DNA from 3 places in the Homoserinibacter sp. YIM 151385 genome. Region 3 is predicted to be linked to each of the others. Evidence: predicted binding sites of a transcription regulator. Region 3 holds the regulator's gene; each other region holds the start of a gene.
What was found. Region 3 encodes HrcA, which represses chaperone genes, less so after heat shock. Its sites were predicted from a motif close to TTNGCACTCGNNNNNNNCGAGTGCNAA; they were not measured.
Positions count from the first base shown of each region.

Region 1: a site for HrcA is predicted at 2,623-2,649, ahead of groL (chaperonin GroEL). Genes of this name have one in related genera too.
Region 2: a site for HrcA is predicted at 2,470-2,496, ahead of groES (co-chaperone GroES). Genes of this name have one in related genera too.

Region 1 covers NZ_CP115175.1:2,719,862-2,724,800, forward strand. Annotated here, with positions in the region: gene msrB (peptide-methionine (R)-S-oxide reductase MsrB) at 1-17, opposite strand, end outside; gene OF852_RS13175 (DUF2332 domain-containing protein) at 138-1,118, shown strand; gene OF852_RS13180 (DUF3263 domain-containing protein) at 1,210-1,527, shown strand; gene OF852_RS13185 (LytR C-terminal domain-containing protein) at 1,530-2,102, shown strand; gene OF852_RS13190 (cold-shock protein) at 2,313-2,516, shown strand; gene groL (chaperonin GroEL) at 2,723-4,342, shown strand; gene OF852_RS13200 (hypothetical protein) at 4,470-4,939, shown strand, end outside.
Region 2 covers NZ_CP115175.1:2,563,720-2,568,658, forward strand. Annotated here, with positions in the region: gene OF852_RS12475 (DUF4190 domain-containing protein) at 100-408, shown strand; gene OF852_RS12480 (DUF4190 domain-containing protein) at 515-1,147, shown strand; gene OF852_RS12485 (class I SAM-dependent methyltransferase) at 1,246-2,421, opposite strand; gene groES (co-chaperone GroES) at 2,577-2,873, shown strand; gene rarD (EamA family transporter RarD) at 2,979-3,935, shown strand; gene OF852_RS12500 (ABC transporter substrate-binding protein) at 3,962-4,939, shown strand, end outside.
Region 3 covers NZ_CP115175.1:1,027,209-1,032,147, forward strand. Annotated here, with positions in the region: gene OF852_RS04940 (phosphotransferase) at 1-620, opposite strand, end outside; gene OF852_RS04945 (16S rRNA (uracil(1498)-N(3))-methyltransferase) at 633-1,364, opposite strand; gene dnaJ (molecular chaperone DnaJ) at 1,372-2,472, opposite strand; gene hrcA (heat-inducible transcriptional repressor HrcA) at 2,479-3,501, opposite strand; gene OF852_RS04960 (DUF4870 domain-containing protein) at 3,683-4,039, shown strand; gene OF852_RS04965 (DUF4870 domain-containing protein) at 4,101-4,646, shown strand; gene hemW (radical SAM family heme chaperone HemW) at 4,689-4,939, opposite strand, start outside.

The DNA of each region.
Region 1 (4,939 bases), 1.2 Mb from region 3:
TCGACGTCGTAGCCCATGTCGTCCTCCTCGGATCTCGGACGGAAGTCCCGATCTATTCAACACCGCGCCGCCCGCATTGTTCCGAGCGGGCGGCGGCGCGTGACGTCGTGCGACGCCGGGCGGGAGAGGATGACGGCATGCCGGATCCCCGCACCGCCGCCTGGTACGAGCGCGCCGCCACCCGCGATCTCCTCGGGCACAGCGCCGTGCACGTCGCCTGGGCGGCGGGCGTCGCGGGGGATGCCGAGGTGCTCGAGCGGATCGAGCGGCTCCCGCTGCCGCAGCGGCAGCCCTCCCTCCTCTTCTCGCTCGCGGGCTGGCTGGGGGCGCCCGGCGGCGCCGACTACCCGGCGTTCCGCGACTGGCTGCTCGAGGCGTGGCCGCGGCTCGAGGCGGCGGCGCCGGGGCGCACGACCCAGACGAACGAGGTCATGCGCTGCGCACCGCTCCTCGCCGCGCTCGACCGCATCCCGGGGGATCTCGCGCTCCTCGAGATCGGCGCCTCGGCGGGGCTGTGCCTGCTGCCCGACCGCTACGGCATCCGCTTCGACGGCGCGGCCCCGCTCGGGCCGGGCGAGCCGCGCCTCGACTGCACGACGACGGGGGTCGGGCGGGCGCCGCTCGCTTCGCCCCGCATCGTGCATCGCGCCGGCGTCGACCTTCACCCGCTCGACGTCGCCGACCAGGATGACCGGCGCTGGCTCGAGGCGCTGCTGCCGCCCGACCGCGCCGATCGGCTCGGCCGGCTCCGCGCCGCCATCGGGACGGCGCGGGATGCGCGCACGAGCGGCGAGGTCGCGGTCGCCCTCCGGGAGGGAGACGCCCTCGCCGCGCTGCCGGCGCTCCTCGACGAGGCGCCCGCGGGCGCCGTGCCGGTCGTGGTCTCGCTCGGGACGCTCGTCTACCTCCCGCCGGCGGATCGGGAGGCGGTGGTGCGGATCGCGCGCGAGCGCGGAGCGCGGCTCGTGACGCTCGAGGGCCGCGGGGTGCTGCCGGAGGTCGCGACGCGCGCCGCGGCGCTCGACTGCCCGGAGCCGAGCGGCTACCTGCTCGCGCTCGACGGCATCCCGCTGGCCTGCGCGAGCCCGCACGGCGACCGGATCTCCTGGCTGAGCTGAGCCGGGGTCGGGCGTCCCGCGCGACGCGCCGCCGCGCGCCCGCCCGGCCCGCGTCGACGGGCCTAGGATCGCGGCAGACCGGAGGACTCACGTGAGCGCTGCGCCCGAGACCGCGCCCGCGGCCGCCCAGGCCGAGGGGCTCGACGAGCGCGCCATCGCCCTCCTCGACTTCGAGCGCCGCTGGGTCGAGCGCCGCGGCGCGAAGGAGGCCGCCGTCCGCGCGGAGCTGGGCCTCACCGCGCCCAGGTACTATCAGCTCCTGTACGCGCTGATCGACACCCCGGCAGCGCTCGCCCATGACCCGATGCTCGTGCGGCGCCTCCAGCGGATCCGCGAGGCGCGGACGCAGGCGCGGGCGGTGCGCCGCTTCGGCGGCGGCCGATCCACCGACCAGGACGACACCCACTGAGCATGCCGAGCTTCCCGCGAGACCAGTTCGACGAGCCGAGCCCCGAGCACGCGCGCGTCGGCGCCCATCGGGCGCCCAAGCCCCCCGGCCGCGGATGGATCGGCTTCGCCTGGGCCGCGCTCGCGACGGGCGTCCTCGTGGTGGGCGGCCTCTACGGCCTCTCGCGCTTCGACGAGAACTTCGCGCTCGAGCTCCCCGGCTTCGGCCAGGGCGAGCCGGCGGCGCCCGAGCCCAGCGTCTCCCAGGCGCCGGAGGTCCCGGCGATCACGGACCCGGCCGAGGTGCCCGACGAGCTCGACCTCTCGATCCTCGTGCTCAACGGGACGGCCACCGGCGGCCTCCAGGACGAGGCCGCCGACGCCCTCCGCGCCGAGAAGTGGCCGATCGGCTCGACCGCGAACTCCTCGAGCACCGACCAGGCGGAGACGATCGTCTACTACCGCTCCGCGGACTACGAGGGCGTGGCGAAGGGGCTCGTCGAGCAGCTCGGCGTCGGCCGCACGCAGCTCTCCGACGCCTTCCCGGGTGCCCCCGTGACGATCGTCGTGGGCGCCGACTACGCGCCGGCCGGCTGAGCGGGCACCCCGCGAGCGGGCGTCGAGCCCGGCCCGTGTTTCGGGCATGTTTCATTCGTGTTGATTTCTCGGCATCCCGCCGGATCTTGCCCGATCTGTGACGTTTCGCGGCACGTGGTCGGGCTACGATCAGCGCAATGACGGGCCCGCACCCAGGGCCCGCGGCGGGCCTCACCCTCGGTCCGGCGAGCACAGCACAGGGAGTTGCACATGGCGAACGGGACCGTGAAGTGGTTCAACGCGGAGAAGGGCTACGGATTCATCACCGTCGACGGCGACGGGCAGGATGTCTTCGTCCACTACTCCGCGATCGACATGACGGGCTACAAGGTCCTCGAGGAGGGCCAGGCGGTCGTCTTCGAGGTCGGCACGGGCTCGAAGGGCCCGCAGGCGGAGGCCGTCCGCCCGGCCTGAGCCGGTCCGCGGCGGCCTTCGCGGGCTGGTCGCGGCACGTCGATCACGACGCCGTCCGAGTGATCGGGCGGCGTCGTCGTGCGTCCGGCGGGCCGCCCCCGGGCGGCTTGCACTCGCTCTGGGCGAGTGCCAGAATGGCTCCTGGCACTCCCGGATGCGGAGTGCCAATCGATGCTCTGGACGTCCGGGAGGGACGAGAACAACCAATGGCCAAGATCATTGCTTTCAACGAGGAGGCCCGTCGCGGCCTCGAGCGCGGCCTCAACACGCTCGCCGACGCCGTCAAGGTGACCCTCGGCCCGCGCGGCCGCAACGTCGTGCTCGAGAAGAAGTGGGGCGCCCCCACCATCACGAACGACGGCGTCTCCATCGCCAAGGAGATCGAGCTCGACGACCCGTACGAGAAGATCGGCGCCGAGCTCGTCAAGGAGGTCGCCAAGAAGACCGACGACGTCGCGGGCGACGGCACCACCACCTCCGTCGTGCTCGCTCAGGCGCTCGTGCGCGAGGGCCTCCGCAACGTCGCCGCCGGCGCCGACCCCGTCAGCCTCAAGCGCGGCATCGAGAAGGCCGTCAAGGCCGTCGAGACCGAGCTCGTCGGGCAGGCCAAGGAGATCGAGACCAAGGACGAGATCGCGGCGACCGCCTCCATCTCGGCGGCGGACCCGGAGATCGGCGAGCTCATCGCCGAGGCGATCGACAAGGTCGGCAAGGAGGGCGTCGTCACCGTCGAGGAGTCGAACACCTTCGGCACGACGCTCGAGCTCACCGAGGGCATGCGCTTCGACAAGGGCTACCTGTCGCAGTACTTCGTCACGGACCCGGAGCGCCAGGAGGCGGTCTTCGAGGACCCGTACATCCTCATCGTCAACTCGAAGATCTCGGCGATCAAGGACCTGCTCCCCGTCGTCGACAAGGTCATCCAGGACGGCAAGCAGCTCCTCATCATCGCGGAGGACGTCGACGGCGAGGCGCTCGCGACGCTCGTCGTGAACAAGATCCGCGGCATCTTCAAGTCGGTCGCCGTCAAGGCCCCCGGCTTCGGCGACCGCCGCAAGGCGCAGCTCGCGGACATCGCGATCCTCACCGGCGGCCAGGTCATCTCCGAGGAGGTCGGCCTCAAGCTCGAGAACGCGACCCTCGACCTGCTCGGCAAGGCGCGCAAGGTCATCGTCACGAAGGACGAGACCACGATCGTCGAGGGCGCCGGCTCGGCGGACGCGATCGCCGGCCGCGTCAAGCAGATCCGCGCCGAGATCGACAACACCGACTCGGACTACGACCGCGAGAAGCTCCAGGAGCGCCTCGCGAAGCTCGCGGGCGGCGTCGCCGTCATCAAGGCGGGCGCCGCGACCGAGGTCGAGCTCAAGGAGCGCAAGCACCGCATCGAGGACGCCGTCCGCAACGCGAAGGCGGCCGTCGAGGAGGGCATCGTCGCCGGTGGCGGCGTGGCCCTCATCCAGGCCGGTGCCAAGGCCTTCGACTCCATCGAGCTCTCGGGCGACGAGGCGACGGGCGCGAACATCGTCAAGGTCGCGATCGACGCGCCGCTCAAGCAGATCGCGCTCAACGCCGGTCTCGAGCCGGGTGTCGTCGTCGACAAGGTCCGCAACCTCCCCGTCGGCCAGGGCCTCAACGCCGCGACCGGGGAGTACGTCGACATGCTCGCCGCGGGCATCAACGACCCGGTGAAGGTGACCCGCTCGGCGCTGCTCAACGCGGCCTCGATCGCCGGCCTCTTCCTCACCACCGAGGCCGTCGTCGCCGACAAGCCCGAGAAGAACCCGGCCCCGGCCGGCGACCCCACCGGCGGCATGGACTTCTGATCCACCCGTCGGCGGCCGTCTCGGTCTGCTGAAGCCTGGGGCCCCATCCGAATGCGGATGGGGCCCCTTGCGCTTGCCGGGGCGGCTTTGCAAGGCTCGAGAACCGGCACAGGAGGGGGACGCCATCATGAGGAACGCCACCATGCGCGCCGCGCGCGGCACGGGGATGCCGCGCCCGGCGCTCGCGCTCGCGGCGCTGCTCGGCGCCGCGGGCCTCGCGCTCGCCGGCTGCACGCCGGAGGCGCCCGAGCCCATGCCGGCGCCGACCGCGACGCCCTCCGATTCGGCGTCGCCGGCGCCCGAGCCGACCGTGAGCGCCACGAGCGAGCCCGGCGAGAAGGTCTCCGGCACGCGCTACACCTCGATCGACGCCTTCAAGAAGGATGTCGCGGCGGCGACCGGGGTCGACTGCGGCGTGTTCGAGCAGGTCGACGAGATCCCGGCCGCGAGCGCGAGCGGCTGGTGCAGCGGCGACATCTGGGGCCTCTCGCTCTACGAGAGCGCGGCCGAGCGCAACAGCGTGCTCGAGGAGGCGAAGTCGGGTGCCGGGGGGCGGCCGTTCCTCGTCGGGCCGAACTGGATCCTGGCCGGCAACGA
Region 2 (4,939 bases), 1.3 Mb from region 3:
GGGGTCATGGGGAGTCCTCCACGTTGACACCCCTTCTGCGGCGCTGACACACTGTTCACGCGCATCACGCGCATCCCTCATCTCTCAAGGAGCCCCTCCATGACCGACCCCACCCCGTACGGTGCGGCCCAGCCCGAGCCGACCCCCTACGCCGCCGGCGCCCCCGTCGCGCAGAAGACGAACGTCCTCGCGATCGTGTCGCTCGTGCTCGCGTTCGTCGTCTCGCTCGGCGCCGTGATCTGCGGTCACATCGCGCTCGGCCAGATCAAGCGCACGGGCGAGGGCGGCCGCGGCCTCGCGCTCGCGGGCCTCATCCTCGGCTACATCGGCATCGTCGGCGGCATCATCGCGATCATCGCGAGCATCGCGCTCGCCGGCGCCGCGGCGACCTACCCCAGCGGCTACTGATCCGCTGAGCACGCGTGCGGAGGGGGCCGTCGGCATCGCGCCGGCGGCCCCCTCCCGCGTGTCCGCCCCCTGTCGGGCAAGGGCCTGGACGCGGTAGCCTCCTCAGGTGAGCATCCCCCCGATTCCCGACGCCCCCAAGGACGGCGAGCGGTCCGACGACGCCGCGACGTCCGCCATCGACGAGGAGACGACGACGCGCGCCGCGGGCGCCCCGTCCGCTCCCGAGGCCCCGGCCGCCCCCGCGGCGCCGGTCACGCCTCCCGCCCCGGACGCGAGCCGCCCCGAGGTCGACCCCTACGGTCAGCCGGCACAGCCCGGCTACGGCCAGCCGGCGCAGCCCGCATACGGTCAGCAGCCCGGCTACGGTCAGCAGCCCGGCTACGGCCAGCCCGCGCAGCAGGCCGTCTACGGCCAGCCCGCGCAGCCCGGCTACGCGGCGCCCGCCTACCAGCAGAGCTACGCACCGGCGCCGCCGAAGACGCTCAGCATCATCGCCATGGCCGCGGGCATCGCGGGCCTCATCATCCTGCCGTTCATCGGCTCGATCGCGGGCGTCATCCTCGGCCACATGGGTCTCAAGCGCGAGCCGGCCGGCCGCGGCTTCGCGATCACCGGGCTCATCACCGGCTACGCGGGCATCGCCCTCTGGCTCTTCGTGTTCGTGGTGGGCATCCTGCTGCCGATCCTCGTCCTGATCGGCGCGGGCGCCGCCGCCGGCTCGGGCACCTACGGCCCGTAGCCACCGCCGCCGCGAGCGCTCCGTTCTGCGGGAGATCCGGCCTTCACGCGCCGATCGACGGCCCCGGCGTCCGGAACTCCTGCAGAACGGGAGGACGCCTAGGCCCGCTCGGCGAGGATCGCGATCCGCGCCGCCCCGCGCCGCGTGAGCACGAGCGTCGCGCGGCCCGCGCCCTTCGGCGCGAGCCGCCGGCGCAGCTCGGCGGGGTCGAGGTCGACGCCGCGCGTCTTGATCTCGATCGTGCCGATGCCGCGCGCCGCGAGCTCGCGCTTGAGGACGCGGGGATCGAGCGGCAGCTCCTCGAGCACGCGGAAGCGCTGCGCGAAGGGGGTGTCGATCGGCTCGTCGGCCGTGATCCAGGCGATCTGCGGGTCGAGCATCCGCCCCTCGACCGCGCGGGCGAGGTCGCCGATGAGCCGGGCGCGGATCACCGCGCCGTCGGGCTCGTACAGCCACGCGCCGAGCGGGCCGACCGGGGCGTCCTCGCGGTCGGCGGGCGCCGTCATCTCGTGGGCGGCGCCCTCGCGGAGCACGAGCGCGGCGCGGCCCACCCCGGGTCGCGCGAGCGGACCCGACCAGAGCGCGAGCTCGACGACCTCGCGGTCGATCGAGACCCACTGCGCCTCGAGGCCCTCGGGGATGAGGTCGCGGTCGAGGCCGGGTCCGAGCTTGATGCCGGTCGGGATGCGGGTCGCGAGATCGAAGGCGACGTCGAGCGAGGGGGACCAGTCCGCGGGATCGGCGAGGCGGCGGGCGCCCTCGCGGCGCGCCGGGTCCAGCCAGAGCCCCTCCGCATCCTCGAGGCCGATGTCCTCCGCGTCGGCGCCCACGACCTCGGCGCCGGGGAACGGGGCGAGATTGTAGGCGGCGACCGCGGCGGTCGCCTCGTCGCGCTCGACGGCGGTCACGCGGATGCCGAGGGCGGCCAGCGCGAGCGCGTCGCCGCCGATCCCGCAGCCGAGGTCGTGGACGTGCCCGATCCCCGCCCGCTGGTAGCGCCCCGCGTGGAGGGAGGCGACCCGCAGCCGCGTCGCCTGCTCGAGCCCGGCGGGGGTGAACAGCATCCGCCCGGCGAAGTCGCCGAACTTCGCGCGCGCCTTCTCGCGGAGGCGCGCCTGCGTGAGGACGGCGGCGACGAGCTCCGGCGGGTGGCCGGCCTTGCGCAGCCTGGAGACGGCGCGCACGACGTCGGCCTGCGCGCCGATGCCGCCGACCTCGTCGAGGAGGCGGAGCCCCTCGGGCGAGAGGAGCGCGCGCAGCTCGGCGGTATCCATCGCCCCATCCTCCCACCGGGTCGCGCGGCCCGGATCCGGCATCCCGTCCTGGCACTCGCGTTGAGAGACTGCCAGTTGCCCGCTAGAGTTGTCTGGCACTCGCAAGCAGCGGGTGCCAGCCCCAGAGTTTGAGCAAGCGAAAGCAGAGGTCAGCCGTGTCGGTTTCCATCAAGCCGCTCGAGGATCGCATCGTCATCCGCCAGGTCGAGGCGGAGCAGGTCACCGCGTCGGGCCTGGTCATCCCCGACACCGCCAAGGAGAAGCCCCAGGAGGGCGAGGTCGTGGCCGTCGGCCCCGGCCGCGTCGACGACAACGGCAACCGCGTCCCGGTGGACGTGGCCGTGGGCGACAAGGTCATCTACTCGAAGTACGGCGGCACCGAGGTCAAGGTCGGCGGCGAGGACCTCCTCGTCCTCTCGGCCCGCGACGTGCTCGCGGTCGTGGAGCGCTAGCCCGCATCCTCGAAGTCCTGCCGAACGGCCCCGTGGTCCTGCCACGGGGCCGTTCCGCGTCTCCGCCGTCCGGTGCCGGTCGGGGGCGGCCACTAGCCTGAGTCGGTGACCCCGCCGCCCGCTCCCGGAGCCCCCGCTCAGCCCGCGGAGGCGGGAGCCGGATCCGGCGCCGGCCTCCTGTTCGCGATCGGCGCCTACGTCCTCTGGGGATTCCTGCCGGTCTACTTCGTCCTCCTCTCGGTGGCGAGCGCCTTCGAGATCGTCGGCTGGCGCATCCTCTTCTCGCTCGTCTTCTGCGCGCTGCTCATCACGGCGACGCGCGCGTGGCGTCCGCTCATGGCGCTCGCCCGCGACCGGCGCGTCATGCTCACGCTCGCGGGCGCCGGCGCGCTCATCTACGTCAACTGGCAGGTCTATGTCCTCGCCTCGACGACGGGCCACATCGTCGAGGCCTCGCTCGGCTACTTCATCAACCCGATCGTGACGGTCCTGCTCGGCGTCATCGTGCTCCGCGAGCGGCTGCGGCGCTGGCAGTGGGTCGCGGTGGGCGTCTCCTTCGCCGCCGTGCTCGTCATCGCGATCGGCTACGGGCAGTTCCCGTGGATCTCGCTCGCCCTGGCCGGCTCCTTCGGCGTGTACGGCTTCATCAAGAAGCGCGTCGGGGGCCGGGTGGATGCGGTGAGCGGCCTCACGCTCGAGACCATGTGGCTCGTGCCGGTGGCGGTCGTGCAGCTGTTCGTCGTGAACGGCGTGGTCGGCCTCACGATCGCGAGCGAGGGCGCGGGGCACACCCTCCTCCTGCTCGCCGCGGGTGCCGTCACCGCCGTGCCGCTCCTCTTCTTCGCGGCCGGCGCGCGGCGCCTCTCGCTCACCGTGCTCGGGCTCACCCAGTACTTCGCGCCCGTGCTGCAGCTGCTCGTCGGCGTGGTCATCATGCACGAGCCGATGCCGCTCGAGCGCTGGATCGGCTTCGGGCTCGTCTGGATCGCGCTCGCGATCCTCACGATCGACATGATCGTCGCCGGCCGCGGACCGCGCCGGGCCTCGCTCGAGCGCGTCTGAGGCGCGGCCGCCGATAGGGTGCCGACATGAGCGGCGGCCGGCACGGGATGCGGTGGCGCCCCGGCGCGGCGGTCGCCTCGCTCGCGGTCCTCGCCCTCCTCGCGGGGTGCACGGGCGCCCCGGCACCGGCGGGCTCCCCCTCGCGCGCATCCCCGTCGCCCGCGCCCTCGACGGGCCCCGCGCCGTCCGGCGACGGCGAGCTCCGCCTCGGCGTGCTCGTGCCCCGCGCGGGCACGCGCGAGTTCCTCGCCGCGCCGATCGCGGCGGGCGTCCGCCTCGCGGCCCGCGACCTCGGCCGCGCCGGCGGCCAGGCGCCCCGGGTCGTCGTGCGGAGCACCGGCGACGGCGGCGAGGACGACCTCGCGGAGGCGATCGACGCGCTCGCCGAGGCGGGCGTCGACGCGATCGTCGGGCCGGCGACCTCGCGCGTCGCGCAGCGCGCCCTCCCGCTCGCCGCCGCCCGCGGCATCCCGCTCGTGAGCCCCTCGGCGACGCTGCCGGTCGCCCCCGACGAGGCGACGGGGTGGATCCTGCACCGCACGGTCGCGACGCTCGCGCAGCAGGGGCCCGCGCTCGCCGCGCAGCTCCTCGCGGAGGGCGACGTGGAGTCGGTCGCGGTGGTCGCGGGGGAGGACGCCGAGAGCCGCTCGCTCCTCGCGCCCCTGCGGCAGCCGCTCGAGGCGGCGGGGGTGCGGGTCGAGGTGCTCGACGCGCCGCAGCGCGGCCGGGGTGCGGCGGCGGTCGCGCGTCGCGCCGCGGACCTCCGGCCGGATGCGGTCGTGGTGGCGACGCAGGACGGCGACGGCGAGGTCACGGCGGCGCTCGTGCGCGCGCTCCACGCGCGGCGGCTCGCGGGCGAGCGCCTCTGGCTGACCGCGACGAACGCGGGCGACCTCTCGCGGCGGCTCGAGGACGGCGAGGCGGCCGGCGTCCGCGCGGTCCTCGACGGGGTGCGCCTGCCGCGCGCCGTCGAGCGCCGGCTCCGTCAGGTCGATGCCGACCTC
Region 3 (4,939 bases):
AGCCCGGCGACCGCGAGGTCGGCCCAGCGGTCGCCGATCGCGAGATCGCCGAGGTCGACGTGCGCGGCGAAGGCGCCGCCGGCGTCCAGCAGCGTGTTCGGGGCGCAGGCGTCGCCGTGCACGAGCACGGGCTCGTCGAGCGGCGGGCGCGGTCCGAGTGCGGCCGGCCGACGCGTGACCCAGGAATCTTCGCGCAGCCAGTCCGGCGCGCCCGCGAGCGGGATGCCGTGGAGCGCCCGCAGGCCGGTCGCGATGGCGCGCACCGCCGTCTCGGGCTCGCCGCGCCAGCGCTCGGAGACCGCCGACTCGCCCGCGAGGGGCGCCGCGAGCATCCAGCGGGCGCCGCCGGCATCCACCCCCTCCTCGAGCGGCCGCGGTGCCGGGTGCCGCGCGGCGAGCCACCTCGCCGCCCGCGCCTCGCGCGCGAGGTCGGCCCCCGTCGAGGGCGGATCCCATTTCACGAAGCCGCGCGGGATGCGGAAGGTGAGCCCGTCGACCACGTTGCGCCAGGCGAGCACGGGCTCCGCGCCGCCCGCGAGCTCGCGCACGACCGCCGGGATCTCGATCCCCTCCATCGACCAGGCGCGCTCCAGGTCGATGCCGTCCTCGTGGAAGCTCACCGCCGCACGCCCTCACCAGCGGGCGAGGCGGGTGTTGAGCACGGCGAGCGCCGCCGGTCCCGCCGTCGAGGTGCGCAGCACGGCGCCGCCGATCCGCATGGGGCGCGCGCCCGCGGCCGCCAGGGTCTCGAGCTCGCGCGGGGAGATGCCGCCCTCGGGGCCCACGACGAGGAGGATGCGGCGGACCCCCTGCGGCTCGAGCTCCATGAGCGACTCGCCCGCCCGGGGGTCGAGCACGACGACGAGCCCGTCGAAGGCGGCGAGCTCGGCGGTCGAGGCGAGCGGCGCGACCTCGGGCACGTGCGCGCGGATCGCCTGCTTCGAGGCCTCCCGCACGATCGCGCCCCAGCGGGCGCGGCCCTTCTCCGCCTTCGGCCCCGCCCAGCGGGAGACGCTGCGCTCCGCCTGCCAGGGCAGGATGCCGGTCGCGCCGAGCTCGGTCGCCGCCTGCACCGCCAGCTCGTCCCGGTCGCCCTTCGCGAGCGCCTGCGCGAGCCAGAGCTCCGGCAGCCGCACCGGCTCCTCGACGACGCGCTCGACCCGGATCGCGAGCCCCGCGGCATCCGCCTGCACGACCTCGCCCTCGAGGATCAGGCCCGTCCCGTCGCCGATCGACACGCGCTCGCCGAGGCGGGTGCGCGCGACCTGGACCGCGTGCCGCGCCTCCTCGCCCGAGATGCCGACGTGCGCGCCCACCCGCGCGAGCGAGCGGTCGAGCTCGGGGTCGAGGTAGAGCCAGGCCATCGTGCCGCTAGAGGTTGAGGAAGCGGTCGCGCAGCTTCGCGAAGAGCCCCTGCTGGAAGGTCGAGAACTCGGGCTTGATCGGGGGGCGGCTCGCGGCGAACTGCTCGAGGATCTGCTGCTCGCGGCTGTTGAGGCGCACGGGCGTCACGACCTGCACGCCGACCTTGAGGTCGCCGCGCCCGCCGCCGCGCAGGCGCGTCACGCCGCGCTCCTTGATCGTGATGATGTCGGCCGACTGCGTGCCCGCCTTGATCGAGACGGGGATGTCGCCGTCGAGCCCCGTGAGGACGGTCTCCGTGCCGAGCACGGCATCGGTCATCTGCACCTCGACGGTCGCGAGGAGGTCGTCGCCCGAGCGGCTGAAGGTGTCGTGGTGCTTGACCTTGACCTCGAGGTAGAGGTCGCCGTTGAGCCCGCCCGCGGGGCCGGCCTCGCCCTCGCCCGGGAGGTGGATGCGCATCCCCGTGTCGACGCCCGCCGGCACGTCGACGCCGATCGAGCGCTTCGCGCGGACCCGGCCCTGGCCGGCGCAGCTCGCGCAGGGGTTCGGGATGACGGTGCCGTAGCCGCGGCAGGTGCCGCACGGCGCCGAGGTCATGACGTTGCCGAGCATGGAGCGGACGGCGCGCTGGATCTGGCCCGTGCCGCGGCACATGTCGCAGCTCACGACGCTCGTGCCGGGCGCGCAGCAGCTGCCGTCGCAGGTCTCGCAGCGCACCGCCGTGTCGACCTCGACGTCGCGCGAGGTGCCGAACACGACCTCGTCGAGGTCGATCTCGATGCGCAGCAGCGCGTCCTGACCGCGCTCGGTGCGCGAGCGCGGCCCCTGCGAGCGCTGCGCGGCGCCGAAGAAGGTCTCGAAGATGTCGCCGAAGCCGAAGCTCCCCGAGCCGAAGCTCGCGGCATCCCCCATGTCGTAGCGCTCGCGCTGGGCGGGATCGCTCAGCACGTCGTAGGCGTGGGTGACGTCCTTGAAGCGCTCGGCCGCCTCCCCGCTCGGGTTGACGTCGGGGTGCAGCTCGCGGGCGAGCCGGCGGTACGCCTTCTTGATGTCCTCGGGGCTCGCGTCGCGCGCGACGCCGAGCACCTCGTAGTGGTCTGCTGCCAAAGCTTCCTAATCCTCACCCAGGAGCCGCGAGAGGTAGCGGGCGACGGCCCGCACCGCGGCGATGTTGTTCGAGTAGTCCATGCGCATGGGGCCCACGACGCCGATACGGGCGGATCCGCCGCCCGAGGCGCTGTAGCGTCCCGAGACGATGCTCGCCTGCTCGAGCGCGGAGCCCGCGTTCTCGCGCCCGATGCTCGTCGAGAGCTCGAGGCCGTCGAGCTCCATCTCGCCGAAGAGCCTGAGCAGGGTGACCTGCTCCTCGATGGCCTCCAGGACAGGGTAGATGGAGCCGCCGAAGTCGCGCTCGGTGCGCGCCAGGTTCGCGGTGCCGGCCATGACGAGGCGATCCTGGCGGTTCGCCTGCACCTGCTCGGCGACGGCCTCCACGACGGCGCGGCCGAGCGCCTGCGCCTCGGGCGGGAGGGAGTCGGGGAGGGCCGCGAGGAGCGGGCCGGCGTCGCCGAGGGCGCGGCCGTCGATCGCCTCGTTGAGCCGCGCGCGGAGCGCCTGCAGCTGCTCCGCATCCACGGGCTCGGCCGTGTCGAGGAGGTGCTGGTCGACGCGGCCGGTGTCGGTGATGAGCACCGTCATGAGCCGCTGCGGGCCGAGCGGCACGAGCTCGACGTGCCGGACGCGGGCCGTGCCGAAGCTCGGGTACTGCACGAGCGCCGCCTGGTTCGTGAGCTGCGCGAGGAGGCGGACGGTGCGGCCGAGCACGTCGTCGAAGTCGACCGCCTGCCCGAGGAAGGCCTCGATCGCGTGACGCTGCGCGGGGCTCAGCGGTCGGAGGTCGGCGAGCTGGTCGACGAAGAGGCGGTAGCCCTTGTCGGTGGGGACGCGGCCGGAGGAGGTGTGCGGGGCGGCGATCAGCTCCTCCTCCTCGAGGAGCGCCATGTCGTTGCGGATGGTCGCCGCGGAGACGCCGAAGGCGTGGCGGTCGACGATGCCCTTCGAGCCGACCGGCTCGCTGGAGGAGACGTAGTCGAGCACGATGGCGCGGAGGACCGCGAGGCTGCGCTCGGAGACCATGCGGCACCTCCCCGATCTCGCTCTGGCACTCGCTCTGACAGACTGCCAAGTGTAGCGCGAGGCATTTGTCCACAGGCGTTGCACCCCCCAACCGCGTGCCGCTAGGTTGTCGTCAGTCGAGCGAGGCTGGGAACCTCGTGCCCGTTCGGCGAGAGACCCTCCCATCCGAAAGGCATCGCGCATGTCCACCACGCCCCCGGCCGCTCCGGCCGCTCCGCTCTCCGAGGCCGACGACCGGCAGTACGCGTCCTTCGCGCACCTCGGCGGCATCATCGGCTTCCTGCCGGCCCTCATCATCTGGCTCGTCTTCAAGGACCGCGGCGCGTTCACGAACGTGGAGGCCAAGGAGGCGCTGAACTTCCAGATCACCGCGCTCATCGTCTACGTCGTGGGCAGCATCCTCTCGGTCATCCTCATCGGCGCGTTCATCTCGCTCGCGATGTGGATCGTCTCCATCATCTTCTCGATCCAGGGCTTCCTGAAGGCGAAGGACGGCGTCAGCTACCGCTACCCCTTCGCCATCCGCCTCATCAAGTAACATCGCGGATCGCAGCGGGCCGGATGCCTCATCCGGCCCGCTTTCGCGTTAAGTTGAGGGCATGACGGATCCGACGCAGCCCCCGCAGCCCGAGCAGCCCGAGCAGGGCGGCCAGCCCGGCACCCCGCCCGGCGCCTCCCCCTACGGCGCCGGCGCGCCGACCCCGCCCCCGTCGCAGCCCGGCGCGCAGCAGCCCGGGTACGGCCAGCAGCCCGGATACGGCCAGCCCGGCGCGTACCCGCCGCCCGCGCCGCCGCAGCCGCTGCGCCCCGAGGACCAGCGGATGTGGGCGACGCTCATCCACGTCGGCGGAATCCTCTTCAGCTTCGTGCCCGCGCTCGTCGGCTACCTCGTGCTCCGCGAGCGCGGCGGATTCGTGCGCGAGCACACCGCGACGGCCCTGAACTTCCAGCTCACGATGCTCATCGCGTACATCGGCGGCTGGATCCTCGGCACCGTCGGCTCGCTCGTCATCATCGGGGCCGTGTTCTACCTCGTCCCGCTCGCCGCCGGCATCCTCGTCATCATCTTCGGCATCATGGCGGCGATCGCCGCGAACCGCGGCCAGAGCTACCGCTACCCGCTCGCCATCACCTTCGTGCGCTGAGGCGCCCGAGTCGCTGCGGCGGGGTCCGGTGAGGGCCCCGCCTCAGCCGCCGAGGAGGCGTCGCACGACGGCGTCGGCGAGCAGCCGCCCCCGCCGCGTCAGCACGACGCGTCCCGCGATCGCGGCGCGGCCCTCGACGAGGCCCTCCGCGATGAGGCCCGCGAGCTCCTGCCGGCCGTCCGCATCCAGCACCGCCGCATCCAGCCCGTCGGCGATGCGGGTCTCGAGCAGCACCCGCTCGACGCGGCGCGTCTCGGCGTCGAGCGTCTCGCGGCCGTGCGCGGGCGAGGCGC